DNA from 3 places in the Agromyces aurantiacus genome. Region 3 is predicted to be linked to each of the others. Evidence: predicted binding sites of a transcription regulator. Region 3 holds the regulator's gene; each other region holds the start of a gene.
What was found. The regulator LexA, encoded in region 3, represses DNA repair genes until DNA is damaged. The targets are predictions, from matches to a motif close to TCGAACANNTGTTCGA.
Positions count from the first base shown of each region.

Region 1: uvrA (excinuclease ABC subunit UvrA) is a predicted target of LexA. The motif match lies at 2,875-2,890, and genes of this name have one in related genera.
Region 2: JOD46_RS07305 (Rv2578c family radical SAM protein) is a predicted target of LexA. The motif match lies at 3,166-3,181, and genes of this name have one in related genera.

Region 1 covers NZ_JAFBBW010000001.1:2,462,524-2,467,634, reverse strand. The annotation lists gene JOD46_RS11715 (DUF4126 domain-containing protein) at 1-16, opposite strand, end outside; gene coaE (dephospho-CoA kinase) at 68-688, shown strand; gene uvrB (excinuclease ABC subunit UvrB) at 776-2,839, shown strand; gene uvrA (excinuclease ABC subunit UvrA) at 2,946-5,111, shown strand, end outside.
Region 2 covers NZ_JAFBBW010000001.1:1,533,018-1,538,128, reverse strand. The annotation lists gene JOD46_RS07315 (hypothetical protein) at 1-650, opposite strand, end outside; gene JOD46_RS07310 (sensor histidine kinase) at 647-1,930, opposite strand; gene JOD46_RS07305 (Rv2578c family radical SAM protein) at 2,021-3,157, opposite strand; gene JOD46_RS07300 (ABC-F family ATP-binding cassette domain-containing protein) at 3,297-5,060, opposite strand.
Region 3 covers NZ_JAFBBW010000001.1:2,062,152-2,067,262, forward strand. The annotation lists gene JOD46_RS09760 (methylenetetrahydrofolate reductase) at 1-467, shown strand, start outside; gene metE (5-methyltetrahydropteroyltriglutamate--homocysteine S-methyltransferase) at 464-2,806, shown strand; gene lexA (transcriptional repressor LexA) at 2,892-3,569, opposite strand; gene JOD46_RS09775 (LysM peptidoglycan-binding domain-containing protein) at 3,844-4,185, shown strand; gene JOD46_RS09780 (histidinol-phosphate transaminase) at 4,244-5,111, shown strand, end outside.

The DNA.
Region 1 (5,111 bases), 400 kb from region 3:
TCAGCACTTCGAGCACGCGCACCTCCTCACGTTCGGGTCGAGTGTGGCACACCGATATGGTGGGGGTGTGTATCTGATCGGCCTCACCGGCGGGATCGCCTCCGGAAAGTCCACCGTCGCCCGCCGGCTCGTCGAGCACGGCGCCATCCACATCGACGCCGACCAGCTGGCGCGCCGCGTCGTCGAGCCGGGGTCGGCCTGCCTCGACGAGATCGTGCGCGAGTTCGGCGAGGGTGTGCTCACGAACGACGGCATGCTCGATCGCCAGAAGCTCGGCGAGATCGTCTTCCGCGACGACGAGGCCCGGGCGCGGCTCAACGCGATCGTGCACCCGGCCGTCCGCGAGCTCTCGGGCCGGCTGATCGCGAAGGCCGAGCAGGCGGATCCCGACGCGGTCGTCGTCTACGACGTGCCGCTGCTCGTCGAGGCGCAGGTCGACCATCCGTTCGACCTCGTCGTGGTCACGAGCGCTCCGAAGCGCACGCAGGTCGACCGCCTCGTGCAGGAGCGCGGGTTCGACCCGATCCAGGCCGAGGCACGGGTCGATGCGCAGGTCGGCGACGCCGAACGGCGCGCGGTCGCCGACGTGGTCATCGACACGGGCGGCTCGATCGCGCACACCATGAGCCAGGCCGACGACCTGTGGGTGCGCATCGACCGCGAGCGGCGCGCGTCCAAGCCGGCGTAGGCCGACGGATGGCGCGGGGCCGCGCCATCCGCTTCGCTGTCGGCGTACCCGGGCTCCGTGTCGGTGGCCCGACCTAGACTCGGATCCATGCAGTCGACCCGTTCCGTGCGCCCGTTCCAGGTCGTGAGCGAGTATGCGCCGAGCGGAGACCAGCCGCAGGCGATCGCCGAGCTCGCGGCCCGGATCAACGCCGGCGAGACCGACGTGGTGCTGCTCGGCGCCACCGGCACGGGCAAGTCGGCCACCACGGCCTGGCTGATCGAGCAGGTGCAGCGGCCCACGCTCGTGCTCGCGCACAACAAGACCCTCGCGGCCCAGCTCGCCAACGAGTTCCGCGAGCTCATGCCGAACAACGCGGTCGAGTACTTCGTGTCGTACTACGACTACTACCAACCCGAGGCGTACGTGCCGCAGACCGACACGTTCATCGAGAAGGACTCCTCGATCAACTCCGAGGTCGAGCGGCTCCGGCACTCGACCACCAACTCGCTGCTCAGCCGGCGCGATGTCGTGGTGGTGTCCACCGTGTCGTGCATCTACGGCCTCGGCACGCCCGAGGAGTACCTCAGCGCGATGATGCCCCTGCAGGTGGGCCAGCGCGTCGATCGCGACTGGCTGATCCGCAAGTTCGTGTCGATGCAGTACCAGCGCAACGACATCGCGTTCTCGCGGGGCACGTTCCGCGTGCGCGGCGACACGATCGAGATCATCCCGGTCTACGAGGAGCACGCGATCCGCATCGAGATGTTCGGCGATGAGATCGAGGCGCTGCACAGCCTGCATCCGCTCACCGGGTCGGTCATCGCCAAGCTCGACGCCGTGCCCGTCTTCCCCGCGTCGCACTACGTCGCGAGCGTCGACGTGATGCAGCGGGCGATCGGCACCATTCGCGACGAGCTCGACGAGCGCCTGCAGGAGCTCGAGCGCGAGGGCAAGCTGCTCGAGGCGCAGCGGCTGCGCATGCGCACGACCTTCGACCTCGAGATGATGGAGCAGATCGGGTTCTGCTCTGGCATCGAGAACTACTCGCGCCACATCGACGGCCGCGCGCCGGGCGAGGCGCCGCACTGCCTGCTCGACTACTTCCCCGACGACTACCTCGTGGTGATCGACGAGTCGCACGTGACCGTGCCCCAGATCGGCGCGATGTACGAGGGCGACGCCTCCCGCAAGCGCACGCTCGTCGAGCACGGCTTCCGGCTCCCGAGCGCGCTCGACAACCGCCCGCTGAAGTGGGACGAGTTCAAGTCGCGGGTCGGGCAGACGGTGTACCTCTCGGCGACGCCCGGCTCGTACGAGCTCGGGGTGGCCGACGGCGTGGTCGAGCAGATCATCCGGCCAACGGGCCTCGTCGACCCGCAGATCGTGGTCAAGCCCTCGAAGGGCCAGATCGACGACCTGCTCGAGGAGATCCGGGTCCGTGCCGAGCGCGACGAGCGCGTGCTCGTGACGACGCTCACCAAGCGGATGGCGGAGGAGCTCACCGACTTCCTCACCGAGGCCGGGGTGCGCGTGCGCTACCTGCACTCCGACGTCGACACGCTCCGGCGCGTCGAGCTCCTCACCGAGCTGCGCGCCGGCGTCTACGACGTGCTCGTCGGCATCAACCTGCTCCGAGAGGGCCTCGACCTGCCCGAGGTGTCGCTCGTGGCCATCCTCGACGCCGACAAGGAGGGCTTCCTGCGGTCCTCGACGTCGCTCATCCAGACGATCGGCCGCGCGGCGCGGAACGTGTCGGGCGAGGTCCACATGTACGCCGACGTGATGACCGACTCGATGGCCGCGGCGATCGACGAGACCACGCGCCGGCGCGAGAAGCAGCTCGAGTACAACCGCGTCAACGGCATCGACCCGACGCCGTTGCGCAAGCGCATCGCCGACATCACCCAGGTCCTCGCACGTGAGGAGGCCGACACCGCGGCGCTGCTCGCGGGCCGCGACGCGCGGAAGACGTCGCCCGTGCCCATGCGGCGCGACGGCATCGCGTCGGCGGGCGCGAACGACCTCGAGGAGCTCATCCGCGACCTCAACGACCAGATGCTCGAGGCCGCCGGCGAGCTGAAGTTCGAGCTCGCCGCCCGGCTGCGCGACGAGGTCTCCGAACTCAAGCGCGAGCTGCGCCAGATGGAGAAGGCGGGGCACCTGGGCTGATCAGCTACGCCGGAGCGCGGCGTGATCCCCGGCGATCGAACGTGTGTTCGCTCTCAGCACGCGCGATCCGGGGAGGAGTGTCGGAGGGCGTTCGTACACTCGTAGGGTGCCAGTTTCACGTCTCGATGCCCATTCGCGCCTGAGCGTCCGCGGCGCTCGCGTGCACAACCTGCGCGACGTCGATGTCGAGATCCCGCGCGACGCGATGGTCGTGTTCACGGGCCTGTCGGGTTCGGGCAAGTCCTCGCTCGCGTTCGACACGATCTTCGCCGAGGGGCAGCGCCGGTACGTCGAGTCGCTCTCCGCGTATGCGCGGCAGTTCCTCGGCCAGGTCGACCGGCCCGACGTCGACTTCATCGAGGGCCTGAGCCCGGCCGTGTCGATCGACCAGAAGTCGACCAACCGCAACCCCCGCTCGACGGTCGGCACGATCACCGAGATCTACGACTACATGCGCCTGCTGTGGGCGCGCATCGGCGTGCCGCACTGTCCGGTGTGCGGTGAGCGCATCCAGCGGCAGACCGTGCAGCAGATCGCCGACCAGCTGATGGAGCTCCCGGCCGGCACCCGGTTCCAGGTGCTGAGCCCGGTGGTGTCCCAGAAGAAGGGGGAGTTCGTCGACCTCTTCCGCGACCTGTCCTCGCAGGGGTACTCGCGCGCGGTCGTCGACGGCGAGGTCATCCGGCTCGACGAGCCGCCGCAGCTGAAGAAGCAGGTCAAGCACGACATCTCCGTCGTGATCGACCGGCTCGTGGCCTCCGACGAGATCCTGGGCCGACTCACCGACTCCCTCGAGACGGCCCTGCGCCTGACCGACGGACTCGTGCAGATCAACTACGTCGACCTCGAGGGCGACGACGCCTGGCAGACGTTCTCCGAGAAGCTCAGCTGCCCGAACCAGCACCCGATCGCGCTGACCGAGATCGAGCCGCGCACCTTCTCGTTCAACGCGCCGTTCGGCGCATGCCCCGAGTGCTCCGGCCTCGGCACGCGCATGTCGGTCGACGAGGAGCTCCTCCTCGGCGACCCGTCGATGAGCATCGCCGAGGGCGTCATCCTGCCGTGGACCTCGCAGGGCAAGAGCCTCTACAACTACTACGAGAAGCTGCTCGACGGCCTCTCGCGCGACTTCGGCTTCTCGCTCGACACCCCCTGGGAGGAACTGCCGGGCGCGGCCCGCAACGCGGTGCTGCGCGGCGACAACTTCGAGGTCAAGGTGCGCTGGCGCAACCGCTACGGCCGCGAGATGAGCTACACCTCGGGCTTCGAGGGCGTCGTCCCGTACATCGAGCGGCAGTACCTGCAGGCCGAGACCGACGTGCAGCGAGCCCGCTGGGCCGAGTACCTCCGCGAGATCCCGTGCCCGGTGTGCGAGGGCAACCGGCTGAAGCCCGAGGTGCTCTCGGTGCTCATCCACGACGCGTCCATCGCCGACGTGTGCCGGTTGAGCCTCCACGACGCGCGCGCGTTCATGGACCGGCTCGAGCTGACCGACCGCGAGCAGGCGATCGCCGCCCAGGTGCTCCGCGAGATCAAGCTGCGCCTCGACTTCCTGATCCGGGTGGGCCTCAGCTACCTCGACCTGGCCCGAGCCGCGGGCACGCTGTCCGGCGGCGAGGCCCAGCGCATCCGCCTCGCGACACAGATCGGGTCGGGCCTCACGGGCGTGCTCTACGTGCTCGACGAGCCGAGCATCGGCCTGCACCAGCGCGACAACCGGCGGCTCATCGACACGCTCGTCGCCCTCCGCGACCTCGGCAACACGCTCATCGTGGTCGAGCACGACGAGGACACCATCCGCACCGCCGACTGGATCGTCGACATCGGCCCGGGCGCGGGCGTGCACGGCGGCACCGTGGTGCACAGCGGCAGCTACGCCGACCTCGTGAAGAACCGCGAGTCGCTCACCGGCGACTACCTCTCGGGCCGCAAGGAGATCGCGATCCCCGCGAAGCGCCGCGAGGTCGACCCCGATCGGATGATCACGGTCGAGGGTGCGCAGGCGAACAACCTGCGGGGCGTCGACGTGTCGTTCCCACTCGGCACCTTCACGGCCGTGACCGGCGTGAGCGGATCGGGCAAGTCGTCGCTGGTCAACGACATCCTGTACCGGGTGCTCGCGAACCGCCTGAACGGCGCCCGCAAGGTCCCCGGCAAGCACCGCCGTGTGACCGGACTCGACCAGCTCGACAAGGTCGTGCATGTCGACCAGGCGCCGATCGGCCGCACGCCGCGGTCGAACCCGGCGACCTACACGGGCGTGTTCGACCGC
Region 2 (5,111 bases), 530 kb from region 3:
TGCACCGACCGCGCGATGCCGGTCCGGATCCCGGCGTCGCGCTCGAGCGCGGCCGCGTTGGCCTGGCGCTGCCACGCGAGCGTCTCGCGCACGATCGACGCCGAGTAGCCCGCGGCGGCCGCCGTGAACGCGAGCACCGTCACGGCGTCGAGGATCACGATCGAGACGGCGACGACGCGCGGGAGCGAGGCGCCCGTCGAGCCGATCTGGAGGATGGTCAGGATGGCCGCGGCGATGCCGCCGGCGACGAGCAGCGAGACCCAGGTGGAGTACGGGGCCACCGCGAGGACCAGCGCACCGACGACGATGGGGCCGAAGTGGTCGTAGCCTGCGCCCCCGGGCGCACCGACCGTCGCGATGTACTCGGCGATCGCCGCCGCCACGGCGAGGCTGACCGTCAGCCACAGCCGGTCGACCGTGAACGGGGCGCGACGGGGCAGGGTCGACACGGAGGCCACCACGCCGGCCGCGACGACGAGCATCACCGCGACGATCGCGACGACGGGCGCGCTCACCTCGGCCCACTGGGCAGCGGTCACGCCGACGGCGACGACGACCGCGAGCGCCGAGCCCACGACGACCATCGGCGCGGCGGCGAGGCCGCCGATCGGATCGACCTCCTGCTGGGTCAGCCGCATCCCCCCGCTCATGCGCCGCCCTCGGGAACGGAGAGCAGCACCGTGGTCCCCACGCCGGGCCGCGACCAGATGCGCGCCGTGCCGCCCTCCTGCTCGATGCGCCCGCGGATCGAGGTCCGCAGCCCGATGCGGTCGTCGGGCACCGCGTCGAGGTCGAAGCCGGTGCCGCTGTCGATCACGACCACGGTGACCGCGCCGTCGCCGGCCCCGACCGCGAGCTCCGCCTCGTCGACTCCGGCGTGCCGGGCGATGTTCACCAGGCACTGGGCCACCGCGGCCTCGAGCGCCTCGCGCCGGCGCGGGCCGAGCGCCCGCAGCGCGTCGGGCGAACCCGCCACCCGCACGGCGACTCCCGCCTCGCCCGCGATGGCGAGCGCGTCGGCGAGCGGCGTCGGCGCGTCGAGGAGGACCGTGGTGCCCCCGCCCTCCGTCCAGGTCGCGTCGGACCGCCCGACGTCCGCGCCGGCGGCGCCGGACGTGCCCGCCGCAGTCGTCTCCGCATGGTCGCCGGCCCAGTCCCGTCCGACGATGAGGGAGAGATCGTGGCGGATGGCGGCCCGCAACCGTTCTTCGACCGGGCCGGACCCGGCCGTCGCGATCGCCACGAGGTGGTTGAGCGCGGTGTCGTGCAGCCGGGCGATCGCGCGCACCTCGTAGTCGTGGCGGATCGTGAGCTCGCGGGTCTGCTGGCTGGCGCGATGCAGGGCCGTCTCGCGGCGGTCGATCACCCGGCGCGACACCGCGTCGAGGACGCGCGCCACGACGACGATGCCGAGGACGGCCGCCGCGGGCACGCTGGGTGACCAGGCCGCGCCGGCCGTGGCGGAGCCGAGGAACGCGGCCGCTTCGCCGAGGCCCCAGCCCAGCACGGCCCAGGTGATCGCGATGCCCGACCCCACTCCGGCTCCGCCGATGAGCACGAGCGCCGCCCGCGAGAGTGCCACGAGCGCGTTGTCTGCGACGTCCTCCACCTCGCCGGACATGAGCAGGAGCACCGTGAGCCCGTACACCGCACCGGTGCCGGCCACGAGGGCGAGGACGGTCAGCGTCACGCTGGCGGAGCGCGAGACGAGGAAGAGCAGGAGGGCCTGGGCCGAGAGCAGCGCGAGCGCCGTGAGCGCCGCGCGCTGGCGCTCGGGTCCGGCGCCGATCGGCGTGGTGGCCGCCACGGCGGAGACGGCGGCGAGCAGGAGCGCCGCCCCGAGGCACACCGCCGCGGCCCAGTGACCCGCGCCTCCGAGGGCGCGACTCAGGGATTCCCGCGCGAGGTGCTCGGGCAGTCCCAAGGTCATCTGCGCTCCCATCCCGGCCGTCGCGCGGCCCTCGCCGGATTATCGCAGTTCCCCGAGCGCCCGGACCAACCGCTCTCGGCGCGATCCCGGTCAGAACAGCATCGCCGGTGCCGCTGCGCCGAGGTCGACCTCGCCGAGTTCGGCCCCGATCGCCGCGGCACCGACGATGGCCGCGGCACCGACGTTCGCCGCGCCCGGCGCTCGTGCCGGGGCGGGCCGGCCACCTCGGCCGAGTGCCGCCGACCGGACGCCGCCGGTCACCGGATCCTCCCGGCCCCGCTCGAGTCGGTGCGCACGGATAAGCGGTCGGATGCGGGCGGCCAGCCATTCCCGGTACTCCGCGGGGGCGTAGGCGCTCGACCCCGGGTACATCGCGCGGTACTTGGGGAGGAGCTCGGGATGCTCGCGCGCGAGCCACTCGAAGAACCACGGCTTCACCGCGCCCCTGAGGTGCAGTGCCGAGTGGATCACGCTCGTGGCGCCGGCCTCCGCGGCGCTGCGGAGCGCGTGGTCGAGGTGCGCGCGGGTGTCGGTGAGGTACGGCAGGATCGGCATGAGGAACACCGTGCAGTCGAAGCCCGCATCGCGCACCGCCGTGACGGTCGCGAGACGTGCGGCAGTGGTCGGCGTCCCCGGTTCGATCGAGTGCTGCAACGCGTCGTCGTACACCGCGATCGACATCGCGAGGTCGATCGGCACGTGCTCGCGCGCGGCGACGAGCAGCGGCAGATCGCGACGCAGGAGCGTGCCCTTCGTCAGCACGCTGAACGGGGTGCCGCTGCCCGCGAGCGCCTCGATGATTCCCGGCATGAGCCCGTAACGACCCTCGGCGCGCTGGTAGGGATCGGTGTTCGTGCCGAGCGCGACCGGTTCGTGACGCCACGCGGGCCGGGCGAGCTCGCGCCGCAGCACGTCGGAGACGTTCACCTTCACGATGATCTGCCGATCGAAGTCGTCGCCCGCATCGAGGTCGAGGTAGGCGTGCGTGGGCCGGGCGAAGCAATAGGCACATGCATGCGTGCAGCCCCGATACGGATTGATCGTCCAGCCGAAGGGGACGTAGGACTGGCCCGGCACCTTGTTGAGGGCCGACTTCGCGAGCACCTCGTGGAAGGTCACGCCGGCGAACTCCGGCGTCTGCACCGATCGCACCAGGTTGTTCAGTCGCGCGAGCCCGGGGAGGGCGTCGGGCTGCTCGGCATCGAGTTCCTGGCCGTTCCATCGCACCCCATCATTCGAACACATGTTCGAATGCGGCACAAGTCCGCCGAGCGCAGCGGCGCCGCGGCGCGGGAGCCTCGCCCCGCCCCGCGGCCCGCCGCTGCCGACTGCCGACTGCCGACTGCCGACTGCCGACTGCCGCGCGCTACACCGGGACCGCCGACGGGACGGCGTCGAGCGCGAGGGTCTCGCCATCCCACCTGCGCCGCAGCCAGCGGTCGTGGCTTGCGATCACGACCGCGCCCGGATACCCGCCGAGCGCCTCCTCGAGTTCGCCCGCGAGCGCGAGCGAGAGGTGGTTGGTCGGCTCGTCGAGCAGGAACACGTGCGGCGGAGCTGCGATCACGAGCGCCAGCGCGAGCCGCCGTTGCTGACCGACCGACAGCCGGCCGACTGGGCGGTCGAGATCGCGTGCGGCGATCAGGCCGAGGTCGGCGAGCGGCACGCGCTCGGCACGCCGCTCCCCCAGCACCCGCTCGTAGAGCGCGCGCGGCGCGGCATCCGGGTCGGCGAAGCGCACGTCCTGTTCGAGCAGGCCCACGCGCAGGCCGCGACGCCGGTGCACCTCGCCGCGGTCGGGCTCCAGCCGCCCCGCGAGGAGGGCCAGGAGCGTCGACTTGCCCGCGCCGTTGGCCCCGGTGACGAGCAGGCGCGTGGCCGGTCCGATCCGCAGCTGCGCGAGTCCGAGCCGGCCGTCGACCGCCACGTCGGCGAGCCGCAGCAGCGCGCCCTCCTCATGGTCGAGCACGTGCGAGCCCGCGGGGATGCCCGCGAACGACAGCGGCGCGGGAGGCCTGGCCACCTGCGTCCGCTCCAGCTCGTCGAGGCGCAGCTCGGCGTTGCGGACGCGACGGGAGACCGCCTGCTCGACGTTCTCGCGCTTGAAGTGCTTCAGGAACTTGTCGTTGTCGGTCGGCGGCCGGCCGTGGGCGACCGTGCGTGCGGTCTCGGCGACCGCGAGGCGCAGCCGCCGGAGCTCCGCCTGCTCATCCTCGTACGTGCGCTGCCAGCGCTCGCGTTCGTCGACGCGAACGGCGAGGTAGTCGCTGAACGAGCCGCCGAAGACGGTGCCGACGGATGCCGCGAGCACGGCCTCGCGCGCGCCCTGGCCCGTGAGCCGACCCTCCCTCGACCGCGCGAGCGCGGTCGCACCCGCTCGGCCCGGGTCGAGGTCGAGGAGTCCGGTCGCGACCCGGTCGAGGAACTCGCGGTCGTGGCTGGCGAACACCACGGGCCCGCGCCAGGCGCGCAGGCGATCCTCGAGGTACGCCGCGGCGTCGTCGTCGAGGTGGTTCGTCGGCTCGTCCAGGAGCAGCGCGTCCGGCGAGGACAGGAGGAGCGCGGCCAACGCGAACCTGCTCCGCTGGCCGCCGGAGAGCTCGCCGATGCGGCGATCCCGGCCGAGGCCCGCGAGGCCGAGCCCGCCGAGCAGTTCGTCGCGCCGATGGTCGATCGACCACACGTCGGCACGCTCGGCCGACTCGAGCGCCGCGGTGTACCTGGACTCGGCGGCCGCCTCGTCGATGCCGACGGCGCCGAGGGCGCGGGCGGCCGCGTCGAGTTCGAGCTCGATCGCCCGCACGTCGGCGACGGCGGCCTCGAGCACGTCGTCGACGTGCTCGTCAGGAGCGAACGGTAGTTCCTGGAGCAGGATGCCCGTGCGCATCGGCCGCGCGATGCGGCCCGACACCACGGCGCCGGGCAGCGGATCGTCGCCGGCGCGACCCGGGTGGGCCGCCGCGAGCAGGCGGAGCAGCGTGGACTTGCCTGCGCCGTTCTCGCCGATGAGGCCGAGCCGCTGGCCCGGCGACACCGTGAAGCCGAGGTCGGAGAGCACGCGCCGATCGCCGAACGCGATGGACAGCCCGTCGATGCGGAGGTGGGATGAGGTCGTGGAGATGACTGGCATGAGGGTGGATCCCCTTCGCGAGAGTGCTCCCGGGCCGTCGCCGCGTACCCC
Region 3 (5,111 bases):
CGACCGGCCACCCGCGCTCGCGCGGCGCCGGCCAGGACGTCGACGTGCTGCTCGCCAAGGAGGTCGCGGGCGCGAACCTCGCCATCACGCAGCTGTTCTGGCACGCCGACGACTACCTCGGCTTCGTCGAGCGCGCCCGGGCCGGCGGCGTGACCATCCCGATCCTGCCGGGCATCATGCCGGTCACGACCCCCGCGCGGCTCGCACGCCTCGAGCAGCTCACCGGCGTGCCCGCGCCGAGCGAGCTCGCGATCGCGCTCGAGATCGAGCCCGACGCCGACGCGCAGTTCGACCTCGGCGTCGACTTCGCCGCCGACCTCGCCGGCGAGGTGCTCGCCGGCGGCGCCCCCGGACTCCACCTGTACACCTTCAACCGCCACGAGGCCGTGCTCGCCGTCCTGGACCTGCTCGGCCTGCGCACCATCCCCGCCCACGCGGGCACCGAGAGGAACACGAGAGAACGATGACCGCACCCGCCTTCCCCGCCGGAACCATCCTCGGCTACCCCCGCATCGGTCGCCGCCGCGAGCTCAAGCACGCCGTCGAGGCGTTCTGGGCCGGACGCATCGACGCCGACGAGCTCGAGCGCACGGCCGCGGACCTGCGTGCCGCGACGCGCGAACGCCTCGCCGCGCTCGGCCTCGGCCGCACCGACTCCGCGATCCCCGAGAGCTTCTCGTACTACGACCAGGTGCTCGACGCCGCCGTCGCGGTCGGCGCGATCCCGACGCGCTTCGAGCGACTCCTCGACGCCGACGGCCGGCTCGACCTCACGGGCTACTTCACGGTCGCGCGGGGCGAGGGCGCCGACGCGCCGCTCGAGATGACGAAGTGGTTCGACTCGAACTACCACTACCTGGTGCCCGAGATCGGGCCCGACACCGCCTTCGCCGCACACGCCGACGCGCTCGTCGCGCAGGTGCGCGAGGCCCGCGAGGCCGGGTTCGTCACGCGCCCCGTGCTCGTCGGGCCGGTCACCTTCCTGCTGCTGGCCAAGGCGGCGGATGACGCGCCCGAGGGCTTCCGCCCGATCGAGCGCCTCGCCGACCTGGTGACCGTGTACGCCGAGCTGCTCGCGGCACTCCGCGATGCCGGAGCCGAGTGGGTGCAGCTCGACGAGCCGGCGCTCGTCAGCGAGAGCATCGACGAGCCGCGCGAGCGCGTGCTCGACGCGGTCGGCGCGGCCTACGACGTGCTCGGCGCCGCCGAGGCGCGCCCGGCGATCTTCGTCGGCGCGCCGTACGGCTCGCTCGACGACGCGCTGCCCGCGCTCGCGGCGACGCCCGTCGAAGCGCTCGGGCTCGACCTCGTGCGCGGCACCGCGCCCGAGCGGCTCGACGGCGTGACCGAGGAGGCGCTCGCCGCGAAGACGCTCGTCGCGGGCGTGATCGACGGCCACAACATCTGGCGCGGCGATCTCGAGCGCGCGTTCGCGCACGCCGAGGCGCTCCGCTCGTTCTCGGGCGACGTCGCGGTGTCCACCTCGACCTCGCTGCTGCACGTGCCGCACGACGTCGAGGACGAGTCCGCGCTCGACGCCCGCCTCGTGGGCTGGCTTGCGTTCGCCGACCAGAAGGTCGCGCAGGTCGCGGTGCTGGCTCGCGGCCTCGCCGAGGGGCGCGAGGCGATCACGGCTGAGCTCGACGCGGCATCCGCCTCGCTCGCCGACCGCGCCGCCGCCCCCGGCGTGCGCGTGCCCGCCGTGCGCGACCGCCTCGCCGCGCTCGGCGCCGACGCCTTCGCGCGCGTCGACTACGACGCGCGCGTCGCCGCGCAGGAGGACCTCGCCCTGCCCGCGCTGCCGACCACGACGATCGGCTCGTTCCCACAGACCGCCGACATTCGCCGCGCCCGCGCCCGCCTCGTCAAGGGCGAGCTGACGGATGCCGCCTACCGCGAGCTCATGCGCGAGGAGATCGCCCGCGTCATCCGCCTGCAGGAGGAGCTCGGCCTCGACGTGCTCGTGCACGGCGAGCCGGAGCGCAACGACATGGTGCAGTACTTCGCCGAGCTGCTCGACGGCTTCGCCGTGACCCAGAACGGCTGGGTGCAGTCGTACGGATCGCGCTGCACGCGCCCGTCGATCCTGTGGGGCGACGTCTCGCGTCCGGCGCCGATGACGGTGGAGTGGTCGCAGTACGCGCAGTCGCTGTCGGAGAAGCCCGTCAAGGGCATGCTCACGGGCCCGGTGACGATCCTCGCGTGGTCGTTCGTCCGCGACGACCAGCCGCTCGGCGACACCGCACGCCAGGTCGCCCTGGCGCTGCGCGACGAGATCGGCGACCTCGAGCAGGCCGGCATCCGCGTCATCCAGGTCGACGAGCCGGCGCTGCGCGAGCTGCTGCCGCTCAAGCGCGCCGACCAGCCCGCCTACCTCGACTGGTCGGTCGGCTCGTTCCGGCTCGCGACCGGCGGCGCCGCGCCCGCGACGCAGGTGCACACGCACCTCTGCTACTCGGAGTTCGGCGTCGTCATCGACGCGATCCGCGAGCTCGACGCCGACGTCACCTCGATCGAGGCGGCCCGCAGCCGCATGGAGGTCGTCGACGACCTGTCGGCCAGCGGCTTCGACCACGGCGTGGGCCCGGGCGTGTACGACATCCACTCGCCGCGCGTGCCGAGCGTCGAGGAGGTGCAGTCGCTGCTCGAACGCGCCGTCGGCGCGATCCCGGCCGGACGGCTCTGGGTGAACCCCGACTGCGGCCTGAAGACGCGCGGCTACGACGAGACGGTCGCGTCGCTCGCGAACATCGTCGAGGCGACGCAGGCCGTCCGTGCCGGCGCGGCGGTGGTCGCCGCGGGCTGACCCACCGAACGCACGAGGGGCGGATGTCGCGGCGCGAGGCCGCGGCATCCGCCCCTCGTCGTGCCGGGCGGGCGTCGCCGACGCGTCAGACGGTGCGGAGCACCGCCACGACCTTGCCGAGCACCTCGGCCTGGTCACCGAGGATCGGCTCGAACGCCGTGTTCCGTGGGAGCAGCCACGTGTGGCCGTCGCGCTGGCGGAACACCTTGACGGTGGCCTCGCCGTCGAGCATCGCGGCGACGATCTCGCCGTTCTCGGCGGTGGGCTGGGAGCGCACGACGACCCAGTCGCCGTCGCAGATCGCCGCGTCGATCATCGAGTCGCCCACGACCTTGAGGATGAACAGCTCGCCCTTGCCCACGAGCTGGCGGGGGAGCGGGAACACCTCCTCGATCTGCTGCTCGGCCGTGATCGGCACGCCCGCGGCGATGCGGCCGACGAGCGGCACCATCGCGGCGTCGCCGACCGGGGCGGGCTCGGCGGCCGACTGACGCGGCTCGGTGCCGGGCACGTCGATGAGGACCTCGAGCGCACGCGGGCGGTTCGGGTCGCGGCGAAGGTACCCCGCGAGCTCGAGCTGGTTGAGCTGGTGGGTCACGCTCGAGAGGGAGGAGAGCCCGACCGCGTCGCCGATCTCTCGCATGCTCGGCGGATAGCCCCGCTCGGCGACCGACCGGCGGATGACCTCGAGGATCGCGAGCTGCTTGGCGCTCAGCGTCTTGCGCCGACGCGACCGGCCGCCCGTGCCGCGTGCCTGGTCGATGTCGATCGTCACGGTGTCGCCTCTCGTCGCGGCCCTCGTCGGCCTGATCGTGATGTCGGTGGTCGGTGTTCGACTGTCCTCGGACATTCGAAACTGTATCCGCCTCGCACACGCGCGACAAACATCCGTTCGAGTGTGTCGCGGAATCGGCACCGGAAATCCCACCATCCGGTTCCTTGCACCGTCGAATGTTCGAAGATATATTCGGAACACAGCTTCGCATCCGGCCCTCCCGGCCGAGCGGCCGGATGCGGAGCTACCCGGGAGGTGCGGAATGAGTGCAGTGGTGATGGCAGCGGGCGGTCGCACGCGGCTCCGGCTCACGCGCCGAGGTCGCGTCGTATTCACGACGCTGGCGGCGGCGCCCCTCGTCATCGGCGTGCTCGTCGGCTCGCTCGCCTCGGGCGGGGCGGTCGCCGGCATCGACGACGGCACGCCGCCCGCGGTCTTCGACACGATGGTGGTGGGGGCCGGCGACACGCTCTGGGGCATCGCCGAGTCGATCGCGCCCACAGCCGATCCGCGCGAGGTCATCCACGACATCATGCGGCTGAACGGCCTGCGCGACGCGGTCGTGCAGCCGGGTCAGCGGCTCGCGCTGCCCGTCGTCGAGTAGCGTCGTCCGGCGACGTCTCCGGCCGAAACGTCCGGCCCACCGCGGATAGCATTGATCGGTGACGAGTCTCGACGACCTTCCCATCCGCGACGACCTCCGCGGGAAGTCCCCGTACGGTGCGCCCCAGAAGACGGTGCCCGTCGCGCTCAACGTCAACGAGAACACGCATCCGATCCCCGAGGATGTCGCGCACGACATCGTCGCCCGCGTCGCGGCCGCGATCATCGGGCTGAACCGGTATCCCGACCGCGAGTTCACCGAGCTGCGCACCGCGCTCGCGCGCTACCTCGGCCACGGGCTCGTGCCCGAGCAGCTGTGGGCGGCGAACGGCTCGAACGAGGTGCTCCAGCACATCCTCCAGGCCTTCGGCGGACCGGGTCGCCGGGCCCTCGGATTCGCGCCGACCTACTCGATGTACGGACTGCTCGCCTCGGGCACCGGCACCGAGTGGGTGACCGCCGAGCGCGACGCCGACTTCGAGCTCTCGCCCGAGACGGCCGTCGCGGCGGTCCGCCGGCACGACCCCGACATCGTGCTGCTGTGCGCCCCGAACAACCCCACGGGCACGCCCCTGTCGCTCGACACGATCGCCGCGGTCGCCGACGCGGCCCGTGGCGTCGTCGTGGTCGACGAGGCGTACTTCGAGTTCGCCGACCCCGGCACGCCGAGCGCGCTGACGCTGCTCGAGGGGCGGCCCCGCCTGCTCGTGTCGCGCACCATGAGCAAGGCCTTCGCCTTCGCGGGCGCGCGGGTGGGCTACCTCGCCGCCGACCCGGCCGTGATCGACGCGCTGCGCCTCGTGCGGCTGCCGTACCACCTCTCGGCGCTCACCCAGGCCGCCGCACTGGGCGCGCTCGCGCACTCGGGCGAGATGCTCTCGATGGTCGACGAGATCCGCGGCCAGCGCGACCGCATCGTCCGCGAGC